DNA from 2 places in the Streptomyces qaidamensis genome. Region 1 is predicted to be linked to the other one. Evidence: riboswitches for the same ligand, from Rfam matches in the RefSeq annotation. Region 1 holds a riboswitch; the other holds the start of a gene.
The links. A riboswitch is a leader RNA that binds a small molecule or an ion and turns the genes downstream of it on or off. The one in region 1 is predicted to bind glycine.
Positions count from the first base shown of each region.

Region 1 (11,051 bases):
GGCGCGCAGGTCCAGGTCGATGTCCAGGGTGTCGTGTGTGATCACCGCGTCGGTGAAGTCGAGCGTCACCTCGCCCCACGCCGAACGGATCTCCAGCCGCCGCGGCACCACCCAGCCGTCGCCCCGCCGGGTCGAGGCCCCCTCCTGGCGGATCCGGACCACGCCATCGACCCCGGCGGGCGTGCCGCCGACGGGCACGGGCAGGTCCTCCGTCAGCACGGCGAGCTCGCCCATCGTCCGGGCGGACAACGCGGCCTCCAGCCGCTCGTCGAGCTCTTCCAGGGTGAGCCGGCCGTCGCCCGCGGCGACGCGCAGCACATCCACCGTCCGGTCCCGGTCCGCGTGCGACGCCCTCACCTCAGGCGATCCACCGGTCCGCACGACCTCCGCCGCCATCACTCCACCCCGATCCCCCGGGCATGCACCCGGCCACCAGTCGCGACTAACGCTATATCGCGTTATACCCAACGGCCAACCCCGCATCCGTCGTTCCCTTCCCCCGCGCCTATCGTGACCGGCATGCAGTCCTACACGATCGGCCAGGCAGCACGGCTGCTCGGCGTGAGCCCGGACACCGCCCGCCGCTGGGCGGACGCGGGCCGCATCACGACCCACCGCGACGAGACCGGGCGTCGGCTCATCGACGGGCGGGACCTGGCCGCGTTCTCGGTCGAACTGGCCCGGTCCGGCTCCGCCGAGGAGGACACGCCGTACACCTCGGCCCGCAACGCGTTCCCGGGCATCGTCACCGCGATCAAACTCGGCGACGTAGCCGCCCAGGTCGAGATCCAGGCCGGCCCGCACCGGCTGGTCTCGCTGCTCACCCGCGAGGCGGTGGAGGAGCTGGGCCTGGAGGTCGGCATGGAGGCGACGGCCCGCGTGAAGTCGACGAACGTCCACATCGACCGCGTCTGAGCCCCCGAGGGGAAGCGGAGGCGACGCACACGCACGCCTGCCAGGGCGAACGCCGCCATCGGGCTACCGTGCACCCATGGGCCTGAGCATCCGCAACCAGCTCCCCGGCGCCGTCACCGCCGTCACTCCTGGCGGGGCCATGCCGACGGTCAGGGTCCGCCTCACCGGCGGCCAGGACCTCACCGCGGCGATCACCCGCGAGGCCGCGGAAGAACTCCGTCTCTCCCCGGGCGCCGCCGTGCACGCCCTGACGAAGTCGACGGAGGTCTGCCTCGCCACCGCGCCGATCGAGGGCCTGTCGATCCGCAATCAGCTCCCCGGGACGGTCACGGACATCGCGGCGGACGACGCGATGGCGCCGGTCCGCGTCACGGTCGAGGGCGGCGAACTGACCGCCGCGATCACCAGGGACGCGGCGGACGACCTGGCCCTGTCCCCCGGCGCCCCGTCGTCGCCCTGATCAAGGCGACCGAGGTGTCACTCGCCATCCCGTGACGCGCCGGGAGACGGCGAGAGGGGCCCCGCACCGCGGAGCCCCTCCCCTGTGACCGGTCGGCCGATCAGTCCTCGTACGCGTCCAGCGGCGGGCAGGAGCACACCAGGTTCCGGTCGCCGTAGGCCTGGTCGATGCGGCGCACCGGCGGCCAGTACTTGTCGGCGGTCGACATCCCGGCCGGGAAGACGGCCTCCTCACGGCTGTAGGCGTGCTCCCACTCCCCGGCGAGCGCGCCGGCGGTGTGCGGGGCGCCGCGCAGCGGGTTGTCGTCCGCGGGCCACTCTCCGGAGCCGACCTTCTCGATCTCCGCGCGGATGGCGATCATCGCCTCGCAGAAGCGGTCCAGCTCGGCCAGGTCCTCCGACTCGGTCGGCTCGATCATCAGCGTCCCGGCCACCGGGAACGACATGGTCGGCGCGTGGAAGCCGTAGTCGATCAGCCGCTTGGCGATGTCGTCGACGCTCACGCCGGTCGCCTTGGTCAGCGGCCGCAGGTCGATGATGCACTCGTGGGCGACGAGCCCGCCGGGACCGGTGTAGAGCACCGGGTAGTGCGGCTCCAGCCGCTTGGCGATGTAGTTGGCGCTGAGCACGGCCACCTGCGTGGCCCGCTTCAGCCCCTCACCGCCCATGAGCCTGACGTACGCCCACGAGATGGGCAGGATGCCGGCCGAGCCCCAGGGAGCCGCCGAGATGGGGCCGACGCCCGTCTCCGGGCCGGCCTCGGGCTGCAGCGGGTGGTTCGGCAGGTAGGGCGCGAGGTGCTCGCGCACCGCGACCGGGCCGACGCCGGGACCGCCGCCGCCGTGCGGGATGCAGAAGGTCTTGTGCAGGTTCAGGTGCGAGACGTCGCCGCCGAAGTGCCCCGGCTTGGCGAGCCCGACGAGCGCGTTGAGGTTGGCCCCGTCGACGTAGACCTGGCCGCCCGCCTCGTGCACCTGAGCACAGATGTCGGCCACGTGCTCCTCGAACACACCGTGGGTGGACGGGTAGGTGATCATCAGCACGGCCAGTTCGCCGCGGTACTGCTCGATCTTCGCCCGCAGGTCCTCCACGTCGATCTCGCCGTCCCCGGCGGTCTTCACGACGACGACCTTCATGCCCGCCATCACCGCGCTGGCGGCGTTGGTGCCGTGCGCGGACGACGGGATCAGGCACACGGTGCGCTGCTCGTCCCCGTTGGCCCGGTGGTACCCGCGGACGGCGAGCAGTCCGGCCAGCTCGCCCTGGGACCCGGCGTTCGGCTGGAGGGACACCTTGTCGTAGCCGGTGACCTCGGCGAGCCGGTCCTCCAGCTCGTGGATGAGGGTGAGGTAGCCCCCGGCCTGCTCGGCGGGCGCGAAGGGGTGCAGCTGCCCGAACTCGGGCCAGGTGACCGGCTCCATCTCGGTCGTCGCGTTGAGCTTCATGGTGCAGGAGCCCAGCGGGATCATGCCCCGGTCGAGCGCGTAGTCGCGGTCGGCCAACCTGCGCAGGTAGCGCAGCATGGCGGTCTCGGAGCGGTGCTGGTGGAAGACGGGGTGCGTCAGGTAGTCGTCGGTCCGCAGCAGGGTGTCCGGGAGGCTTTCGTCCGTGGCCGCGTCCAGCGCCTCGATGACGCCCTCGACCCCGAAGGCGGCCCACACGGCACGCACCTGGGCCCGCGTCGTGGTCTCGTCGCAGGCGATCGAGACGTGATCGGCGTCGACGAGGCGCAGGTTGACCCCGTTGTCACGGGCTGCGGCCACGGCCTCGGCGGCCCGGCCCTCGACGCGCACGGTCAGGGTGTCGAAGTAGGAGCCGTGCACGACCTCGACCCCGCCGTGCGCGAGCCCGGCGGCGAGGACGGTGGCGTACCGGTGGGTGCGCCGCGCGATGCCCTTCAGGCCCTCCGGACCGTGGTAGACGGCGTACATGCCGGCCATGACGGCGAGCAGCACCTGCGCGGTGCAGATGTTGCTGGTCGCCTTCTCACGGCGGATGTGCTGCTCACGCGTCTGCAACGCCAGCCGGTAGGCCTTGTTCCCGTCGGCGTCCACGGACACGCCGACGAGCCGCCCGGGCAGGCTGCGCGCCATCTTGTCCTGGACCGCCATGTATCCGGCGTGCGGTCCGCCGAAGCCCATGGGCACGCCGAAGCGCTGCGTCGTCCCGACGGCGATGTCCGCCCCGAGCTCGCCGGGCGACTTCAGCAGGGTCAGCGCCAGCAGGTCGGCGGCGACGGTGACGAGCGCCCCGAGTTCGTGCGCCCCGTCGATGACCGGCTTGATGTCCCGCACGGCACCGGAGGCGCCGGGGTACTGGATCAGTACGCCGTTGATCTCGCGCTCGGCGATCTCGGCGGGGATGCCCTCGCTGAGGTCGGCGACGACGACCTCGACTCCGGTCGGTTCGGCGCGGGTCCGGATCACGGCGATGGTCTGCGGAAGCGTGTCCGCGTCGATCAGGAACAGGCCCTTCTTGTTCTTGCCCAGCCGCCGCGACAGCGCCATGGCCTCGGCGGCCGCGGTGCCCTCGTCGAGCAGGGAGGCACCGGAGGTCGGCAGTCCGGTCAGCTCGGCGACCATCGTCTGGAAGTTGAGCAGCGCCTCGAGCCGGCCCTGCGAGATCTCCGGCTGGTACGGCGTGTAGGCCGTGTACCAGGACGGGTTCTCCATGACGTTGCGCATGATGACGGGCGGCGTGAACGTGCCGTAGTAGCCGAGGCCGATCATGGAGCCGAGGACCTCGTTGCGGTCGGCGAGGGAGCGCAGCTCGGCGATCACCTCGGCCTCGCTGCGGGCGCCGGGAAGATCCAGCGCCTCGGCACTCTTGATCACGGCCGGGACCGCGGCGGCCGTGAGCTCGTCCAGCGAGCCGTAGCCGACGTGCGCGAGCATCTTGGCGCAGGCCTCGTGGTCGGGGCCGATGTGGCGCTGCTCGAAGGGGACTGCCTCTTCGAGCTCGGAGAGCGGAATGCGGTGGGCGGTCATTACGGAGGCCTCCTGGTCGACACGACCTGCGAGGGGCACCACGGCACGGGTACCCGGACGGCCTCCCCCTCTGTCATCTCAACCTGAGAGCTTCACCGGATCGCCCGAAGGCCTCCGGCTTTCACCGTCGGTGAGAGCGGAAGCCGTCGACACCCGCCCTGCTTTCCAGAGTGACCTCGTCCGTGCGGTACGTGAGCCTGAGAGATTCCGGGGAGGATTTGCTCCTTCGGCGCCTCCGATGGTGTCCGGAGGACTCTCCCGCACGGGGTCAACAGCCGCTGCCAGCGTACCAGCGAGGTCAACGCACGAACCTTCGAGTGGCCGCATCCCCACTTGTACCGTTTTGTAGTGTTTACGGATGAGGTGCGACCATGTGGAGGGCCCGTGCGAACCGATATCGATCCGCGCAACCTGATCGGCCGCAAGGCGTTCGACCGCAACGGGACCAGGATCGGCACCATCGACGAGGTCTACCTCGACGACGCCACCGGCGAGCCGGAGTGGGCGGCCATACGGACCGGCCTGTTCAGCAGGGACGCTTTCGTCCCTCTGGAGCCCAGTGAACTGATCGAGGGCGCCCTGCACGTGCCCTTCGAACGCGCCCTGATCAAGGACGCCCCCGACTTCGGGGTGGGCCGCCACCTCTCCCCGGACCAGGAGCTGCAGCTCTACCACCACTACGGTCTCGACGTCGCCGCCCCGCCCCCGCTGCCGGACCACGACTTCGGCAAGCTGGCGGGCACCGACGAGACGGCCTGAGCCCCCGCCCCGGGTGCTTCGCTTCCTCCTTCGGGCCCTCGTAACACCAACGGCAGCGGATCCGCCGCCTGCAGATCCGGGTCGTCGACCCGGAAGGTCCGCACGCGCCCAGGCGCCGAGGAGGGCGTCTCGAACCGTACGGTGACCCGCCCCAGACCGCTGCCCTGCACCCATCCGTGCCCGAACTCGGTGTGCCGCACGTCGTGGCCGGCGGGCCACCGCCGCTCGGCGAGCGACGGCTGCACCTCGGCCGGCGCCACGGCGTGCTCCTCGGCCGGGCCCTCCGCGACCGCCCGCTCCCCCGCCGCCTGCGCGAACAGGTCCTCCTGGGTGTAGTCGGCGAGCCCGCTGACGCCCACCCCGAGGAGCCGCACCCCGCCGGTCGTGTCGACCGAGTCCAGCAGTCTGGCCGCCGCCTCGCGGATCACTGCGGGATCGTCCGTGGGCCCGCGCAGCGTCTCGGAGCGGGTGAGCGTCGAGAAGTCGTACCGCCGCACCTTCAGCACGATCGTCCGCCCGGACAGCCCTGCCCCGCGCAGCCGCCGCACGCACCGCTCGGCGAGCCGCTGCACCTCCAGCCCGACCCGCATCCGGTCGTGGATGTCGACGTCGTAGGTGTCCTCGACCGACACCGACTTCGCCTCGCGCTCCGCCACGACGGGCCTGTCGTCGCGCGCCAGCGCCATGGCGTACAGCCCGTGCCCGTGCGCCTTCCCCAGCAGCCGGACCAGTTCGTCCTCGCCCGCCTCGACGATCTCCTCGACCGTGGTGATCCCGGCCCGCCTCAGATGGTCACCCGTGGCCGGCCCCACCCCCGGCAGCGTCCGCACCGACATCGGCCCGAGCATGGCCCGCTCCGTCCCCGGCTCGATCACCACCAGCCCGTCGGGCTTGGCCTCCTCCGAGGCGATCTTCGCGAGCATCTTGGAGGCGGCGAGGCCCACCGACCCGGTGAGCCCCGTGACGGCGCGTATGTCCGCGCGCAGCTTCACCCCGGCCAGCCGCGCCGACCGCTCGTCCCAGGCCACGTCGCCGGCCTCCAGGTCCACGAACGCCTCGTCCAGGCTCAGCGGCTCCACCAGCGGCGACAGCGCCCGCAGCAGCTCCATCACCCGCTCGCTGATCGACCGGTAGAAATCGAAGCGCGGAACGAGATACGCGGCGTTCGGCGCGAGCCGCCGGGCCTGCCCCATGGGCATCGCCGAATGCACCCCGAAGACCCGCGCCTCGTACGACGCGGTCGCCACAACGCCCCGGGGCCCGAGCCCTCCCACCACCACGGCCTTACCGCGCAGACTCGGCTTGGACGCCTGCTCCACCGAGGCGAAGAAGGCATCCATGTCGAGATGCAGGATCGTGGGCGCGGTTCTCACACTCCGATGCTGCCCCATGCCACTGACAACGCCCCGCGCGACCGCCCTGCACGCCCCACGGGAAACCGCTTACGCTCCGGTGCGGAAACGTCCCGCCTCCTGCGTTCGCGTGCGGTCCTGCGCTGCCGGAGGGCTCAGACGGCCCGGTTCCGCCGACGCGCCAGCTCGTCCGCAGGATTGGGGCCGACCAGGGTCTCGCCGGTGTCGATCCGCTCGCCGTGCAGCTGAGACAGCGCGCTCTCGACGTCCCGCCACACCACACCCACGGCGATCCCGAACACACCCTGGCCACCTTGGAGCAGGGCATGGACCTCGTCGGGCGAGGTGCACTCGTAGACCGTCGCGCCGTCGCTCATCAGCGTCATGCGCTCCAGATCACTGAAACCGCGTTCCCGGAGGTGGTGGACGGCCGTACGGATGTTCTGCAGCGACACCCCGGTGTCGAGGAACCGCTTGACGATCTTCAGGACGACCACGTCCCGGAAGCTGTACAGCCGCTGCGTCCCGGACCCGTAGGCGGGCCGCACACTCGGCTCGACGAGCCCCGTGCGGGCCCAGTAGTCCAACTGCCGGTAGGTGATACCGGCGGCCGCACAGGCCGTGGGGCCGCGATAGCCGATCTGCTCGGACGCCATGGACGTCGTCCCTCCGCTGCTCGGCACCGCTGTCGGTCGCTGCGGAGCGTGCTCGGCCGCGCCTCCGGGCTGGGGGCATCCCCCGCCCGGGAGGGGCCGGGAGCCGGGGGGAGGGTACGGACCGCTCGCCCTGAGACTGCGCTCGGGGCCGCCCCCAGCCGTACCGTCGCCGCTGCTTCTCACGCCGACCTCCGTCCTTGACCTGCCTTCTCGACGGTAGGCAGTCACCAGGGGTGCGTCAACGATCGCCACACTCGCCACGCCGAGTGATAATCACCCTGAGAGTGGTTTCCCGTGCCCCACCGCGGGGAAAGGCTAGCCGAATGTGTCCGGCGCGAGCCGTGTGACGCTCTCACTCGCCACCGGCACATGCGGGCATTTTGACCCGTCACACATACGGCGGGCGGCCCTACCACGGACCACGTCGTCCGCCGGGCCGCCCACACGCCTTCTCAGGCCGCTGCCCCTGCCGAGGCACTCACTGGCTGCTGCTGCCGAAGTCCTCCGGGGAGATCTGGTCGAGGAACTCGCGGAACTTCTCCACCTCGTCCTCCTGCTCGTCCGGAATCGCGATGCCGGCGTCGTCGAGCACCGTGTCACTGCCGTAGATCGGCGTCCCGGTGCGCAGCGCGAGTGCTATGGCGTCGGACGGGCGGGCGCTCACCTCGACGCCGCTCGCGAAGACCAGCTCCGCGTAGAAGACGCCCTCACGCAGGTCCGTGATGCGCACTTCCGTGAGCTCCTGGCCGACGGCTTCCAGCACGTCCTTGAACAGGTCGTGAGTCAGCGGCCGCGCGGGAGCCATGCCCTGCTGGGCGAAGGCGATCGCGGTCGCCTCCCCCGGCCCGATCCAGATGGGGAGGTAACGGTCGCCTCCCACTTCACGCAGCAGCACGATCGGTTGGTTGGAGGGCATTTCGACCCGGACACCTACGACATCGAGCTCGTTCACACAGCAACCCTAGGCCGTGCTCGGGACGTTTGGGTAGTCGGGCCGGTATCGGGCGCCTGATCCGGCTCCCTGCGCGCGACCTCCTCAGGGCAGCCGCACGCCGAGGGCCGTCCGCACCAGCGCGGCGTGCAGCTTCACCGTGAGCCCCGCCAGCTCCTTGGTGCGGGCCTCGGCATGAGCCCTGGTCTGCGGGTTGCGGTGCCGCCTCAACGGGGCCACCACCTGGTCCACGAGCCCGGCCTCACGGTCCGCGGCTGCCTTCATGGCCCGCAGGTGCCGCGGCTCGATCCCGAACCGTCCGAGCTCGATGACGAGGAGGGCGACGGTGACCGCCTCGGCGTCATAGGCCCCGTCCTCCAGTGGGGTGAGGAGACCGTAGGACTCCCACTCCTTGAGCTCCTGCTCGTCGACACCCGCGGCGGAGAGCAGCTCCTCACGCCCGATCCTGGCCGCTGTGGGCCCCTCGGGCGGCTCGGCAGCGGATTCTCCGTCCCGCTGACGGCCCACGGCCGGCAGCGGTACGGCCTCACCGCGCTCCATGGCCGACAGGTGCTCCCGGATCACCTTCAGGGGCAGATAGTGATCCCGCTGCATCCTCAGGACGTGACCGAGGCGCTCGACGTCATGGGCGCTGAACTTGCGGTACCCCGACGGGGTCCGCTGCGGCTCGATGAGCCCTTCCGACTCCAGGAAGCGGATCTTGGAGATGGTCACTTCGGGGAACTCGTCGCGCAGCGCGTTCAGCACCGCGCCGATGCTCATCAGCCCACTGTCCGTGGCGGCGGCGCCGTGCCCGGCACCGCCGCTCGGTTTTTGCAGCATGGACCTTCCCTGACGGATGGACCCTCGCTGGGGTCTGCCGGGACGGAGCCCGGTCAGTAGCCCCGCTGGCTAGCGTAGAAGACCAGCCGGTACTTGCCGATCTGCACCTCGTCGCCGTTGTTCAGAGCGACCTGGTCGATCCGCTCGCGGTTCACGTACGTGCCGTTCAGGCTGCCCACGTCGGCCACCGTGAACGAACCGTCCTGACCGCGGCGGAACTCCACGTGGCGTCGGGACACCGTCACGTCGTCCAGGAAGATGTCGCTCTGCGGATGCCGGCCCGCCGTGGTCAGATCGCCGTCCAGCAGGAAGCGGCTGCCCGAATTCGGGCCGCGGCGCACCACCAGGAGCGCCGAACCCAGGGGCAGTGCCTCGACGGCGGCCTGAGCCTCCGGGGACAGGGTCGGCATCGGCGTCTGGCCGGTGGTCTCGCTGTCGTAGGCCTCGAGACCGGAGATGGAGATCGTGGAGGTCGTCTCGGACGGACGCTCCGGCGTCGCCCCCGCCCGCAGCGGCGCACCGCAGTTGGAGCAGAAACGGCTGTTCTCCGCGTTGCGGTTACCGCACCTCGTACACACCAGGGCCGACATCGGATCCTCCTGCCGCGGCTGCCCACCGGGGGCGTTGGACGCATACGGGTCGGAAAACCCTCCACCCGCACTTGAGGTTGACGGTTGCCCGAAACCTATGCCGCCGGGCTGCGCAGGGTCAACCGACGGCGCGCCCTGACCACCGGAAACATCGCCGCCCGGGCCGCCGACCTGGTCCCGGAACAGCGGCCGCTGGCCCTCCGCGTCAGGCTGTGCGCGATGGCGGGCGGTCGCATTGTCGCTGCCCTCTCGCGCGCTCTTGCCGAACAACTTCGCAAACAACTTCACGGGCGATTCCCCTTGACCGAAACAGACCCGCCCGTGGGGCAGGACGAACCCTGACTGAACACTCTGGCCGACCCGGACATCCTGACAACGTCCGTCTGCACCAGACAGTTTCCACCACGCACCGCCCATTCGGTGCGCCGACCCCCCGCAACCTCATGCCCTCGCCCGACGCCGCCCATGCACCCCCGGTTCACTGCGAGGACGACCGAGCGTAGTCAGGCCGCTTCGCTGCTCGCAAGGCGTCCACCACGATGTCGGTGGACCGCTCGATCGTGACGGTGGCCTGTTCCTTCTCGAGAGTCTGCACCACGCCTCCGGGGATGTTGAGCGCCGGCTCCAGGTCCTGCGGCTTGCCGATGACCTTGAAACGATAGGGCGCGTTGATCTTGTTCCCGTCGACGCTCACGCCCTTGCCGGAGTCGGCGAGATAGGTGCCGGCGACGACCCTGACGCCGTTGACCTGAATCGCCTCCGCGCCCGCGGCGCGCAGCTCCTGGATCGCGTCGAGCAGCATGTCCGCCTCGACCGTCCCCTTCGTGTCCACGATCGTCATGGTGATGCCGGGCCCCTGCGCGGCCACCGTGCCCGCCAGGATGCCGAGTTGCCTCTCCTTCTCGATCGTCTGCTTCCTGGCCTCCTCGGCCTGGTCCGAGCTGTTCTCCAGCTCGTCGCGCTGCTGCTCGAGACCCCGCTTCTCGTCCTCAAGACGCTGAGTACGGTCATCCAGTTCATCGAGGATGCGGACAAGATCTTCCTGCCGCGCACCCCGCAGGGCGCTGTCGCTGTCGCTGTTCGAGGCCACCTGCACGGCCAGCCCGAACCCCAGACCGAACAACAGCACCGCGACGATGAGTTGGGCCCGGGTGACACGCGGCGGCCACAGCCCCTTCACCAGCCGCTGCCGGCCGGTCAGCCGCGGCCCGGGGTCCGGCTGCGGTTCCGGTACCTGCTCGGGCTCCGGCTCCTTCGGCGCCTCCTCGGCGGCAGGCGCCGCCGCGGGCATCTCCTGAGGCAGTTCCTTGCGCAGCCTGTTCCCGGACTCGCCGCCGCCGTCGCGCGTGTCGCCCCGGTCCTCGGCGGTCTTCTCGTCGTGATCGCTCATCCGCCTCACGCCCGGAACACGTGCCGGCGGATCGCCGCGGCGTTGGAGAAGATCCGGATGCCGAGGACGACCACCACACCGGTGGACAGCTGGGCGCCCACGCCCAGCTTGTCGCCCAGGAACACGATCAACGCGGCCACGACGACGTTCGACAGGAACGACACCACGA
Region 1 covers NZ_CP015098.1:1,563,010-1,574,060, forward strand. Annotated here, with positions in the region: gene A4E84_RS06730 (DUF1707 SHOCT-like domain-containing protein) at 1-357, opposite strand, end outside; gene A4E84_RS06735 (TOBE domain-containing protein) at 520-915, shown strand; partial or broken gene A4E84_RS06740 (TOBE domain-containing protein) at 992-1,410, shown strand; gene gcvP (aminomethyl-transferring glycine dehydrogenase) at 1,476-4,361, opposite strand; glycine riboswitch at 4,537-4,632, opposite strand; gene A4E84_RS06750 (PRC-barrel domain-containing protein) at 4,746-5,120, shown strand; gene A4E84_RS06755 (DNA polymerase IV) at 5,039-6,493, opposite strand; gene A4E84_RS06760 (MerR family transcriptional regulator) at 6,628-7,311, opposite strand; gene A4E84_RS06765 (bifunctional nuclease family protein) at 7,607-8,080, opposite strand; gene ftsR (transcriptional regulator FtsR) at 8,165-8,902, opposite strand; gene A4E84_RS40425 (FHA domain-containing protein) at 8,956-9,909, opposite strand; gene A4E84_RS06780 (DUF881 domain-containing protein) at 9,971-10,882, opposite strand; gene A4E84_RS06785 (small basic family protein) at 10,888-11,051, opposite strand, start outside.

Region 2 (11,051 bases), 4.7 Mb from region 1:
CGCGCGGGCGATGCCGATGCGCTGGCGCTGGCCGCCGGAGAACTCGTGCGGATAGCGGTTGTAGTGCTCGGGGTTGAGGCCGACCACCGACAGCAGCCGCTGGACCTCCTTCTTCACGCCGCCCTCGGGGTCGACGCCCTGGAGCCGGAAGGGGGCGCTGACGATCGTGCCGATCGTGTGGCGGGGGTTCAGCGAGGAATACGGGTCCTGGAAGATCATCTGCACGTCGCGGCGCATGGGGCGCAGCTCGCCGGTCTTCAGGTGGGTGATGTCCTTGCCCTGGAACTCGACCGAGCCGCCGGTCGGTTCGAGCAGCCGGGTGATCAGCCGGCCCATGGTGGACTTGCCGCAGCCCGACTCACCGACGACGCCGAGCGTCTCGCCCTTGCGCACCTCGAAGTCGATGCCGTCGACGGCGCGCACCGCGCCGGTCTGCCGCTGGAGCAGGCCCTTGCGGATCGGGAAGTGCTTCTGAAGGCCGGTCACCTTCAGCAGGACCTCGCCGTCGGCGGTGGCGCCCTCGGTGAGGGTGCTCCCGCTGGTGTCCGGTGTGCTCACCGTTTTGTCGTCGCTCACAGCTTCGGCGCAATCTCTTCGGTCCAGATACGCTCCCGCTGCTCCTGCGTCATGTGGCAGGCGGCCCAGTGCGAGCCGCCGACCTCGGTCAGCTCGGGGCGGACCGTGCGGGTGACGTTGTCCTTCGGGATGTCCGCGTACGGGCAGCGCGGGTGGAAGGCGCAGCCGGACGGGAGGTTGATGAGGGAGGGCGGCGCGCCCTTGATCGGGATGAGCCGGTCGGTCTCCTCGCGGTCCAGACGCGGCATCGAGCCGAGCAGGCCCCAGGTGTAGGGGTGGCGGGGCTCGGAGAACACGTCCTCGGCGGGGCCGCGCTCGATGCACCGGCCGCCGTACATGACCAGCAGGTCGTCGGCCATCTCGGCGACCACACCGAGGTCGTGGGTGATCATGATGACCGCGGAGCCGAACTCCTTCTGCAGATCGTGGATCAGGTCGAGGATCTGCGCCTGCACGGTGACGTCCAGGGCGGTGGTCGGCTCGTCGGCGATGAGCAGCTCGGGGTTGTTCACCAGCGACATGGCGATCATGGCGCGCTGGCGCATACCGCCGGAGAACTCGTGCGGGTAGCCGTCGACGCGTTTGGCCGGCTCGGGGATGCCGACGCGGTCGAGCATCTCGATCGCCCGCTGTTTGGCCGCCTTCTTGCTGACGTCGTGGTGGACGCGGTACGCCTCGACGATCTGCTGCCCGACCGAGTAGTACGGGTGCATCGCCGACAGCGGGTCCTGGAAGATCATGGCCATCTTCCGGCCGCGCAGTCGCCGTACGGCGTCGGGGTCGGCCGCGATCAGCTCCTGGCCGTCCAGCCAGACCTCGCCGGAGACCTTGGCGCGCGCCGAGCGGTGCAGGCCCATCACGCCGAGCGAGGTGACCGACTTGCCGGAGCCCGACTCGCCCACGATGCCCAGGGTCTTGCCCTTGCGCACGTCGAAGCTGACGCCGTCGACGGACTTGACCAGACCGTCGTCGGTGTCGAAGTGGATGCGCAGATCACGGACGGACAGGAACACGTCGTCCGGGACGGACGCGGCGGTGGTGTCCGGTTCGCCGAGCGCGGCTTTGTCGAGCTTGCTCACGAGTACCTCACCCGGGGGTCGATGGCGGCGTACACCAGGTCGACGATCAGATTGCAGAAGACGATGAAGAACGCGGCGACCATCGTCACGCCCATGATGATCGGCAGGTCGTTCGTCTGGATGGACTGGATGGCGTAGGCACCGATGCCCTGGAGCGAGAAGACGGTCTCCGTGAGCACCGCGGAGCCGATGAGGATGCCGAAGTCCATGCCGAAGATCGTGACGATCGGGGTGAGCGCGGAGCGCAGGCCGTGCTTGGCCACGACCGTGGTCTCCTTCAGGCCCTTGGCCCGGGCCGTTCTGATGTAGTCCTCGCTCATCGTCTCCAGCATGCCCGCCCGGGTGAGCCGGGCGTAGAGCGCGGAGAAGAGGAAGGCGAGGCTGATCCAGGGCAGCACCAGGTGCCAGGCCCATTCCGCGGGGTTCTCGGTGAACGGGACGTAGTCGACGCTGTCCCAGATGGGGATCTCGTAGACGAAGAGCGCGAGCAGGATCTGGCCGGTGAAGAAGATCGGGAGCGAGACGCCGGCGAGGGCGATGAACATGGCGGTGCGGTCGATCGGCTTGCCCTTGCGCAGCGCCGAGATGACACCGGTCATGACACCGAAGACCACCCAGATCACCGCGGCACCGACGGCCAGCGACAAGGAGACGGGGATCCGCTCCAGGAGCTGGGGCCACACCTCGACGTGGTTCTTGAAGGAGTACCCGAAGCAGGGTGCGCTGCAGTGCGTCGCGTCGGGACCGAACCGGTAGTCCGCGCCCGCCACGATGCCCTTGACGAAGTTCCAGTACTGCTCGTAGACGGGCAGATCAAGCCCAAGGTTCTGCTTGATCGCGGCGACGGACTCGGGGTTCGCGTCCTTGCCCACGTACTGGGTGGCCAACTGGTCGGCCGTCTGGCCCCCGAGGCGGGGGACCAGGAAGAAGATGGCGAAGGTGACTGCGCTGACCACCAGCAGCAACAGCACCGCGCCCATGACGCGTCGGAGGATGTACGCAGCCACAGCTGTACGGCCCCGGGTGGCCGCGGCGGGATCGTCCGCCGCGGCCACCCGGTGCCTTCACCTGCCTTTCGAAAGGATCCGGCCTGCTGAATTACTTCGAGGAGCTCATCAGCAGGTAGTCGTACATGCCGAGGTAGGCCTGCGTGACCGTGACGTTGTTCGCGGACGCCGGCCGGAGCAGCAGGTTCTTGCGGTAGACCAGCGGGACGACCGAGGCGTTGTCGAGGACCATCTTGTCGATGTCACCCCAGGCCTTGGTGCGGGCCGCGTCGTCGGTGTTGGCGATCGCGTCCGTCAGGGCCTTGTTGATCTTCGGGTCGTCCAGCTCCATCAGGTTGTTGCCGCCCGAGGGCTTGATGGCCGCACCGTTGATGATCTGGTCGAGGAAGCCGTAGCCGGTCGGCCAGTCGGCGCCCCACGCCATCGAGAGCATGCCGAGCTTGTTGTCGTGGACGTAGCTCGGGACACCGGCGAAGTTGGAGAAGTACTTGCCGGAGGGGAACTGCTTGATCTCGACGTTGATGCCGATCTTCTTCAGCGACGCCTGGGTGGCGGTCGCCGCGGCGATCTCGGCGGGGCGGTCGGAGCGGGCGGTCAGGACGGTGTTGAAGCCGTTCGGCTTGCCGCACGCCTTCAGCGCCGCCTTGGCCTTGGCGACGTCACCCTTGTGACCGTCGGTCGCGTAGGTGTCGAACTTGGTGTAGCCGTTCACCGACGGCGGCAGCAGCGTGGTCGCCACGTCGCCCTTCGGGGAACCGCCCATGGCGTCGAGCACCGACTGCTTGTCGAGGCCCCACTGCACGGCCTTGCGGCAGTCGGCGTTGTCGAACGGCTTCACGTTCACGTTGAGCGCGATGTACTGCGTGGCGCCCGCGTAGGAGCTGTCGGTCTGGTTCGCGAGCTTGCCGCGCAGCACCTTCGGCTGGGTCTGCGGCTGCACACCCGTGCCGGCCGCGTCAGCCGTGATCTTGTCGGAGATCAGGTTGTTGTCGACCGTGACCGGGTTGACCTTGAACTTGACCGTGATCTTGTCCGGCAGGGCCTTGCGGACCGGGTCGGTCTTGGCGTCCCACTGCGGGTTGCGCACGAGGGTGGCGCCGCGGCCCTCCTCGTAGGACTGGAACTGGTACGGGCCGGAGGACTGGATGGCCTGCACGTACTTCGCGCCGGTGTCCTTCGCCTTCGGCACGGGGGCCGTCTGCGAGAACGTCGCCAGGTAGTCGAAGTCGGCGAACGGCTGCTTCAGCTTGAAGACGATCGTCCGGTCGTCCGGCGTCTCGATGGACTTGATGCCCTCGGCGGACTTGTCCTTGTACGGGCCCTTGTACTTGTCGCCGCCCTCAAGGTACGCCTTGAAGTAGGTCGGGCCGTTGGACAGCGCCTCGGGCGCGAAGTTGGAGCGCTCGATGGCGTACTTCACGTCCTTGGACGTCACCGGGGTGCCGTCCTGGAACTTCACACCCGCACGCAGCTTGTACGTCCAGGTCTTGGCGTCCGGGCTGGACTTGCCGAGTCCCTCGGCGAGGTCCGGCACGACCTCCAGGCCTTCCTTGCCCGCGGCCGGCTTGAACGTGGTGAGCGTCCTGCCGTAGAGCCGGGAGAAGTTCTGGACCCAGCCGTAGTACGTGTTGCCGGGGTCGAGGGAGTCCGGCACGTCCGAGTGCTCGTACGTGACCGTTCCTCCCTTCTTGTCCGACGCGTTGACGATCGAGTTCAGCGCGGCGTCCTTCTTGCCGTTGCCTCCCCCGTCGTTGTCGTCGCCTCCGCCGCCGCACGCGGCAGCACCGAGCGACAGTGCCAGGACCGACGCAACGCCGGCGGTCACCCTTCTCGTCTTCACTGAGGAAGCCCCCTCATTCGATGGATCACTTGCTGCGAGGGTCGAGGGCGTCACGCAGCCCGTCACCCAGCAGGTTGAAGGCCAGGACGGTGATGAAGATCGCCAGTCCGGGCACGAACATGTACTGCGGATCAGCCGTGTAGAGATCCACAGCGTTGCTGAGCATGCCGCCCCAGGAAGCCTGCGGCGGAGCGATACCGACGCCGAGGAAGCTCAGCGCGGCCTCGAACAGGATGTTCGTCGGGATGATCAGCGTCGCGTAGACGAGGATCGGTGCGACGAGGTTCGGGAGGAGCTCCCGGAACAGGACGTACGGGCCGCGCGCCCCGAGGCTCGTGGCCGCCTCGATGAACTCCCGCTTGCGCAGGGTCATCGTCTGGGCGCGCACGATGCGGCCGATGTACGGCCAGCTGAAGAAGCCGATCACGAAGATCAGCACGCAGATGCGCAGCGGCAGGCCTTCGAGGCCGAAGAACCCGTCCTGCACGGAGGCGGAGATCGAGATGGCGAACAGCAGCAGGGGGAAGGCCAGGAAGGTGTCCATCAGCCTGCTGATGACGCTGTCGATCCAGCCGCCGTAGTAGCCGGCGACGACACCGAGCACGGTGCCGATGCACACGGACAGCAGCGTGGCGCCGCCCGCGACCAGCAGGGAGACCCAGGAGCCGTCGATGATGCGGGCGAGCATGTCCCGGCCGTACTGAGGGTCCACGCCGAGCGGGTGGTCCCAACTCATGCCTCCCCAGCCGCCCTTGGGCGCGAGCAACGCGGGGTCGATGAGGTCCTGGTTGAACTCGTTGGGATCGAGGTTGAAGATCCACTGGATCGGCTTGGAGAACACCGCCATCAGCACGAGCAGGATGACGACGACGCCTCCCGCCATCGCCACCTTGTCCCGCTTGAAGCGCATCCAGGCGATCTGGCTGAGCGAACGCCCTTCGATCTGGCTCTTCTTGACCCCGGAGAGCACGGCCTCGGGCTGTGCTCCGGCTTCCGCCCCGGTGGTCTCGATCGGTGCGGTCACGGTGCGATTGACCCCTCTCGGGCCGGCGATCGCCGAGCCCCTGGCTGCCGCTGTAGCGGTTTTGTTTGTCTCGTACACGAGACCGACCCGGCCCGTGTCTTGCCGGGAGTCTTCAACGCTTTGGCGATCAGTTGCCAGACTTGGCGGTGAAAGGATGCGTAAACGTGATGCTGTCTGGGGAGTTCCGTTATCCGGACAGCGGGTAACACGGGTCGGACGCGCGAGGACAAGGGCATTTTAGGACATAGGCGATCAACCTGCCCCGATCTACGCGCGCAGAGCTGAATGACCGTCACGTTCGGAGGGTGGTGCGGGAGAGGCCGCGGAGGGTGGCTTCCGGCCGGTCAGTACCGGCCTTGGGCCGGCGGGTATCCGTAGCCGGAGGCCGGGGCCTGGACGGGTGCGGTGGCGTGGGCCTCGCGGTCGTAGAAGGGTCGCGCCGTCGCGCGCAGCCACATGGCGACCGGGTCGTGCTCGTCGGACATGGCGACGGTCGACACGGGGAGCCCGTCCGGCACGGCGCCGAGGGACTGCTGCATCATCGCGCGCACGGAGTCCACGGCCGGCGGCGAAGTGTCGTACACATCCAGTCCGATGGCGAGGTACGGCGCCCCGAGCGCGGGCTGCACCCAGGCGCGGCGCAGCGAGCGGACCGCCGGGGTGCGATGGGCGTTCTGCGCGAGCAGGGCGTAGAACTGCGGGATCTCGATGGCGGGTTCGGACAGCCGCAGGGGGCCAGCGGGCTGGCGGTCCAGGCCGGTGGCGATTCGGCGCAGGTCGAGCCAGGGGATGCCGACGCCGCCGCCGGGGGCGTGCGGGTTGAGCCAGAGGCCGTAGTGGTCGGGGTAGAGCGCACGGGCGACGTCGACGCCGTCGACCACCTCGTAGGAGCGGTTCCAGCCACTGGCGGAGAGCTCCTGGGCGGAGGTCACGCAGGGGGCGTAGCCAAAGCCGTCGACGTCCATGTTTCCGTACTGGGCGTCCGGGGAGCCGGCCTGGCCGTGCCACAGGAGCATCCAGATCTGGCCGGTGTGCGGGGTCGCGAGCGCGCGCAGGAGAGCCTCGTAGGCGTCGTAACGCCCGGGCGTGACCTGGCGCAGCATGTGCTCGACCTGTCCGGCCGCGGCCGTGCCGCTCGCGCTCACCTTTACCGCCCCTTCGTACAACGCCTCGACGGTGCCCTAGCTTAAGCCCGCAGGGGAGCCCGGGGTTTGACGCCGTCGGGCGGGTGCGGGTCGTGTGTGGTTGATCGCGCCGTTCCTCGCGCCCCTGAGCGGGCTGCCCTACCGCTGGTAGAAGGGCCGGACCCGGTCCCGCATCCAGGCGCCCACCGGGTCCTCGGCCACGTCCAGGAGGACGAGGTTGACCGGCCAGGGGGCCGGGACGGCGCTGACGGCACGGGTGAGGGCGTCCAGGGGGAGGGCGCGCAGGTCACCTTCCCACTGGGAGAGTTCGACGCCGACGAACATCACCGGGTCGGCGGTTTCGATGGCCGCGAGGCAGCGGCGGGCCGAGGCGACGACTCCGGTCGCCTCGAACTCCGCGGAGGCGGCGGCGAGGAAGTCCACCGGGTCCTCCTGCCAGTCCGGCTCGAAGAGGCGGACCCGGCCGCCGCTCGCCGGGCCGTCCAGCGGGGTCCGGCCGGCCCGGCACAGCTCGGCCACCGCGGGCGGCGGGAGCGGGATACCGACCACGCCACCCGGGTTGACGGCGATGCCGGCGTGCGGGGGCAGGCCGCGGGCGAACTCCACGGCGGGCGCGATGGTGTACGACATGTGGGAGCCGACGACCTGCCGGAACTGCTCCTCGGAGCTGAACACCGGCACGAACGCCTGGCCGTCCATCTCGATGCCGGGCAGGTCGAGGGGGCCGCTGTGCGGGCCGCCGCCGCTGGGCAGCGGAATCCACACGAAGCTCCGGCCGAGCACCTCGACGATCCGCCCGCCGGCCGCGGGTCCGGCGCCGAGGGAGGCCGAGAGCACCTCCTCCAGCTCGTTGCCGGGCCAACCGCCGTGCGGGTGGGTCTGCGTCTGCGCCGGGAAGTCCGCGGAGAAGCCCGCCGGGATGTCCATCTGCCTACCGCCTGCCTGGAACCACTGCTGTGGCTCAAAGGCTAACGGCTGACGCATGTCGCTGGGCATGACCGTGGCCGGCCTGTGGACGGCGAAGGCGGCTCAGCCCGTGAAGCCGATTCTCTGGAGCGTGTTCGCCGCGTCGCGGTCGGCGAGGACGGCCGAGCCGCAGCCGGAGGGGAGGGCGCCGCGTTCGACCGCGCGCAGGAGTCGGGTACTGGCCGCGCGGTGGCGCAGGAACGCGTAGCGCGAGACGCCGCGGCCCCGGTCGCGCTGGCCGGCCAGGGCCTGCTCGGGGGTGACGTCGAGCAGGAGCAGGTGGAGCGTGCCGCCCCGGCGGCGGGCCTCGCGGGCGAGCCAGCGGCGGACCCAGGCCTGGGTGCCGCAGTCGTGCACGACGACGCCCTCGCCGGTGCGCAGGGCGCGGCGCAGCCCGGCGTAGTGGGCGAGGCGGACGAGCGGGCGGTAGAGCGCGTACGGCAGGGCGCGCGGCATGCGGCGGGCCCAGCGGTCACGGGTGTCCTGGGAGTCGATGCGCCGGCCCGGCACGCTGCGCCGCATCAGCGTGGACTTGCCGCTGCCGGGCAGGCCCGTGACCACGACGAGGTCGCGGGGGCCGAAGAGCAGCGCGTGCGGGCTGCGGCCGGCGCGGTCGCGCAGATCACGGACGACCGGCACCGGCGCCGGGGCGCGGACCGCCCGGGCCGGAGTGGCCGGCTGCTCGGGCAGCGCGATGCCCGTCGTCGCGTACGCGGTGGTCCTGTTCACCGTGATTGTCCTCCCCTGGGGCCAGGTACGGAGTCCCATCCCCGCCGAGTGTAAAGAGAAGGTAATGCCGCAGGCCTCTCATTTACGTTCTCGTCCTGCAACAGGGCTGCTACAGGTCGCCGTGTCCGGCGGGCGGGACTCGTGCACTCCTGGGAAAGGTCCCCCTGCCGCGCCGGAAGGATGCGTGCAATGATGTGCGCGCCAACTGCATACCGGCCGTTCGAATCCGCGCGGGAGAGTCCCCAGCACCGCAAACGCTGGGGCGCCGAAGGAGCAAGTCCCTCCCTTGAATCTCTCAGGCCCCGTTACCGCGCGGGCGAGGCACATCTGAAAAGCGGGTCGCCCCCTGTCCTGGACGGGGACGCGGCTCCACCCAAGGTGCAAGCCATGGACCCGTGCGGTCATGGCGAACCTCTCAGGTTCCGATGACAGATGGGGAGGAACGCCCTCGCCCTCCCCCACGCTCGGCTCCGCTCGCGTGGGAGGTGCCCCCATCGCCCCTTGGAGACGACCGCCCGTGAGCAGTACAGGAGAACTCCGTCACACCGCGCTCGATGCCCTGCATCGTTCGCTCGGCGCGACGATGACCGACTTCGCCGGCTGGGACATGCCCCTGCGCTACGGCTCCGAGCGCGACGAGCACATCGCCGTGCGCACGAAGGCCGGCCTCTTCGACCTCTCCCACATGGGCGAGATCACCGTCACCGGCCCGCAGGCCGGCGCCCTCCTCGACTTCGCCCTGGTGGGCAACATCGGCGGTGTGAAGCCGGGCCGCGCCCGCTACACCATGATCTGCCGGGCCGACGGCGGCATCCTGGACGACCTGATCGTCTACCGCCTCGGCGAGACCGAGGCCGCTTCTTCCGAATACATGGTCGTCGCCAACGCCTCCAACGCCCAGGTCGTCCTGGACGCGCTGACCGAGCGCGCCGCCGGATTCGACGCCGAGGTGCGGGACGACCGGGACGCCTACGCGCTGCTGGCCGTCCAGGGGCCGCAGTCGCCCGGGATCCTGAAGTCCCTGACCGACGCCGACCTCGACGGCCTGAAGTACTACGCCGGGCTGCCCGGCACGGTCGCCGGCGTCCCGGCCCTGATCGCCCGGACCGGTTACACCGGCGAGGACGGCTTCGAGCTGTTCGTGAAGCCCGAGCACGCGGTCGAGTTGTGGCAGGCCCTGACCAAGGCCGGCGAGGGCGTCGGCCTGGTCCCCTGCGGGCTGTCCTGCCGCGACACGCTGCGCCTGGAGGCGGGCATGCCGCTGTACGGGCACGAGCTGTCGACCTCCCTCACGCCCTTCGACGCCGGGCTGGGCCGGGTGGTGAAGTTCGAGAAGGAGGGCGACTTCGTGGGGCGCGAGGCCCTGCGCGAAGCCGCCGCCCGCGCCGAGCAGAACCCGCCGCGCGTGCTGGTCGGGCTCGTCGCCGAGGGCCGCCGGGTGCCGCGCGCCGGGTACGCGGTCGTCGCCGGCGGCGAGGTGGTCGGCGAGGTCACCTCCGGCGCCCCCTCCCCCACTCTCGGCAAGCCGATCGCGATGGCGTACGTCGACGCCGCACACGCCGCGCCCGGCTCGGCCGGCGTGGGCGTGGACATCCGGGGCAGTCACGAGCCGTACGAGGTCGTGGCGCTGCCGTTCTACAGGCGTCAGAAGTAGACACTGGCCGGAGGGCCGCGACAGCGCCCCCGAGCCCGTCGTCCCAGCTCACCAGTAGTCCCCCTTCCACAGCACTCCCGCGCGTACAGGAGAATCCAGGCCATGAGCAACCCCAATGAGCTGCGCTACAGCAAGGAGCACGAGTGGCTGTCGGCCGCCGAGGACGGCGTCTCGACGGTCGGCATCACGGAGCACGCGGCCAACGCGCTCGGCGATGTCGTGTTCGTCCAGCTTCCCGAGGTCGGTGACTCGGTGTCCGCCGGCGAGACCTGCGGCGAGCTGGAGTCGACCAAGTCGGTGTCCGACCTGTACTCCCCCGTCTCCGGTGAGGTCACCGAGGTCAACGAGGACGTCGTGAACGACCCGTCGCTGGTGAACTCGGCCCCCTTCGAGGGCGGCTGGCTGTTCAAGGTGCGGATCACGGACGAGCCGGCCGACCTGCTCTCCGCCGACGAGTACACCGCGTTCTCCGCGGGCTGAGGAGTCGTAGCCGTATGTCCGTCCTGAACACACCCCTGCACGAGCTCGACCCCGCGGTCGCCGCCGCGGTCGACGCCGAGCTGCACCGTCAGCAGTCCACGCTCGAGATGATCGCCTCGGAGAACTTCGCGCCGGTCGCGGTCATGGAGGCGCAGGGCTCGGTCCTCACCAACAAGTACGCCGAGGGCTACCCGGGCCGCCGCTACTACGGCGGCTGCGAGCACGTCGACGTGGTCGAGCAGATCGCGATCGACCGCATCAAGGAGCTGTTCGGCGCCGAGCACGCCAACGTCCAGCCGCACTCGGGCGCCCAGGCCAACGCGGCCGCGATGTTCGCGCTGCTCAAGCCGGGCGACACCATCATGGGCCTGAACCTCGCGCACGGCGGGCACCTGACCCACGGCATGAAGATCAACTTCTCCGGCAAGCTCTACGACGTCGTCGCCTACCACGTGGGCGAGGACGGCCGGGTCGACATGGCCGAGGTCGAGCGGCTGGCGAAGGAGTCCCGGCCGAAGCTGATCGTCGCCGGCTGGTCGGCGTACCCGCGG
Region 2 covers NZ_CP015098.1:6,270,634-6,281,684, reverse strand. Annotated here, with positions in the region: gene A4E84_RS28020 (ABC transporter ATP-binding protein) at 1-576, opposite strand, end outside; gene A4E84_RS28015 (ABC transporter ATP-binding protein) at 573-1,655, opposite strand; gene A4E84_RS28010 (ABC transporter permease) at 1,652-2,662, opposite strand; gene A4E84_RS28005 (ABC transporter substrate-binding protein) at 2,754-4,487, opposite strand; gene A4E84_RS28000 (ABC transporter permease) at 4,528-5,526, opposite strand; gene A4E84_RS27995 (enhanced serine sensitivity protein SseB C-terminal domain-containing protein) at 5,871-6,671, opposite strand; gene A4E84_RS27990 (enhanced serine sensitivity protein SseB) at 6,810-7,598, opposite strand; gene A4E84_RS27985 (AAA family ATPase) at 7,701-8,366, opposite strand; glycine riboswitch at 8,588-8,687, shown strand; glycine riboswitch at 8,688-8,808, shown strand; gene gcvT (glycine cleavage system aminomethyltransferase GcvT) at 8,884-10,020, shown strand; gene gcvH (glycine cleavage system protein GcvH) at 10,123-10,500, shown strand; gene glyA (serine hydroxymethyltransferase) at 10,515-11,051, shown strand, end outside.
Region 2: linked by a shared signal. The riboswitch ahead of gcvT (glycine cleavage system aminomethyltransferase GcvT) and the one ahead of gcvP (aminomethyl-transferring glycine dehydrogenase) in region 1 are both predicted to bind glycine.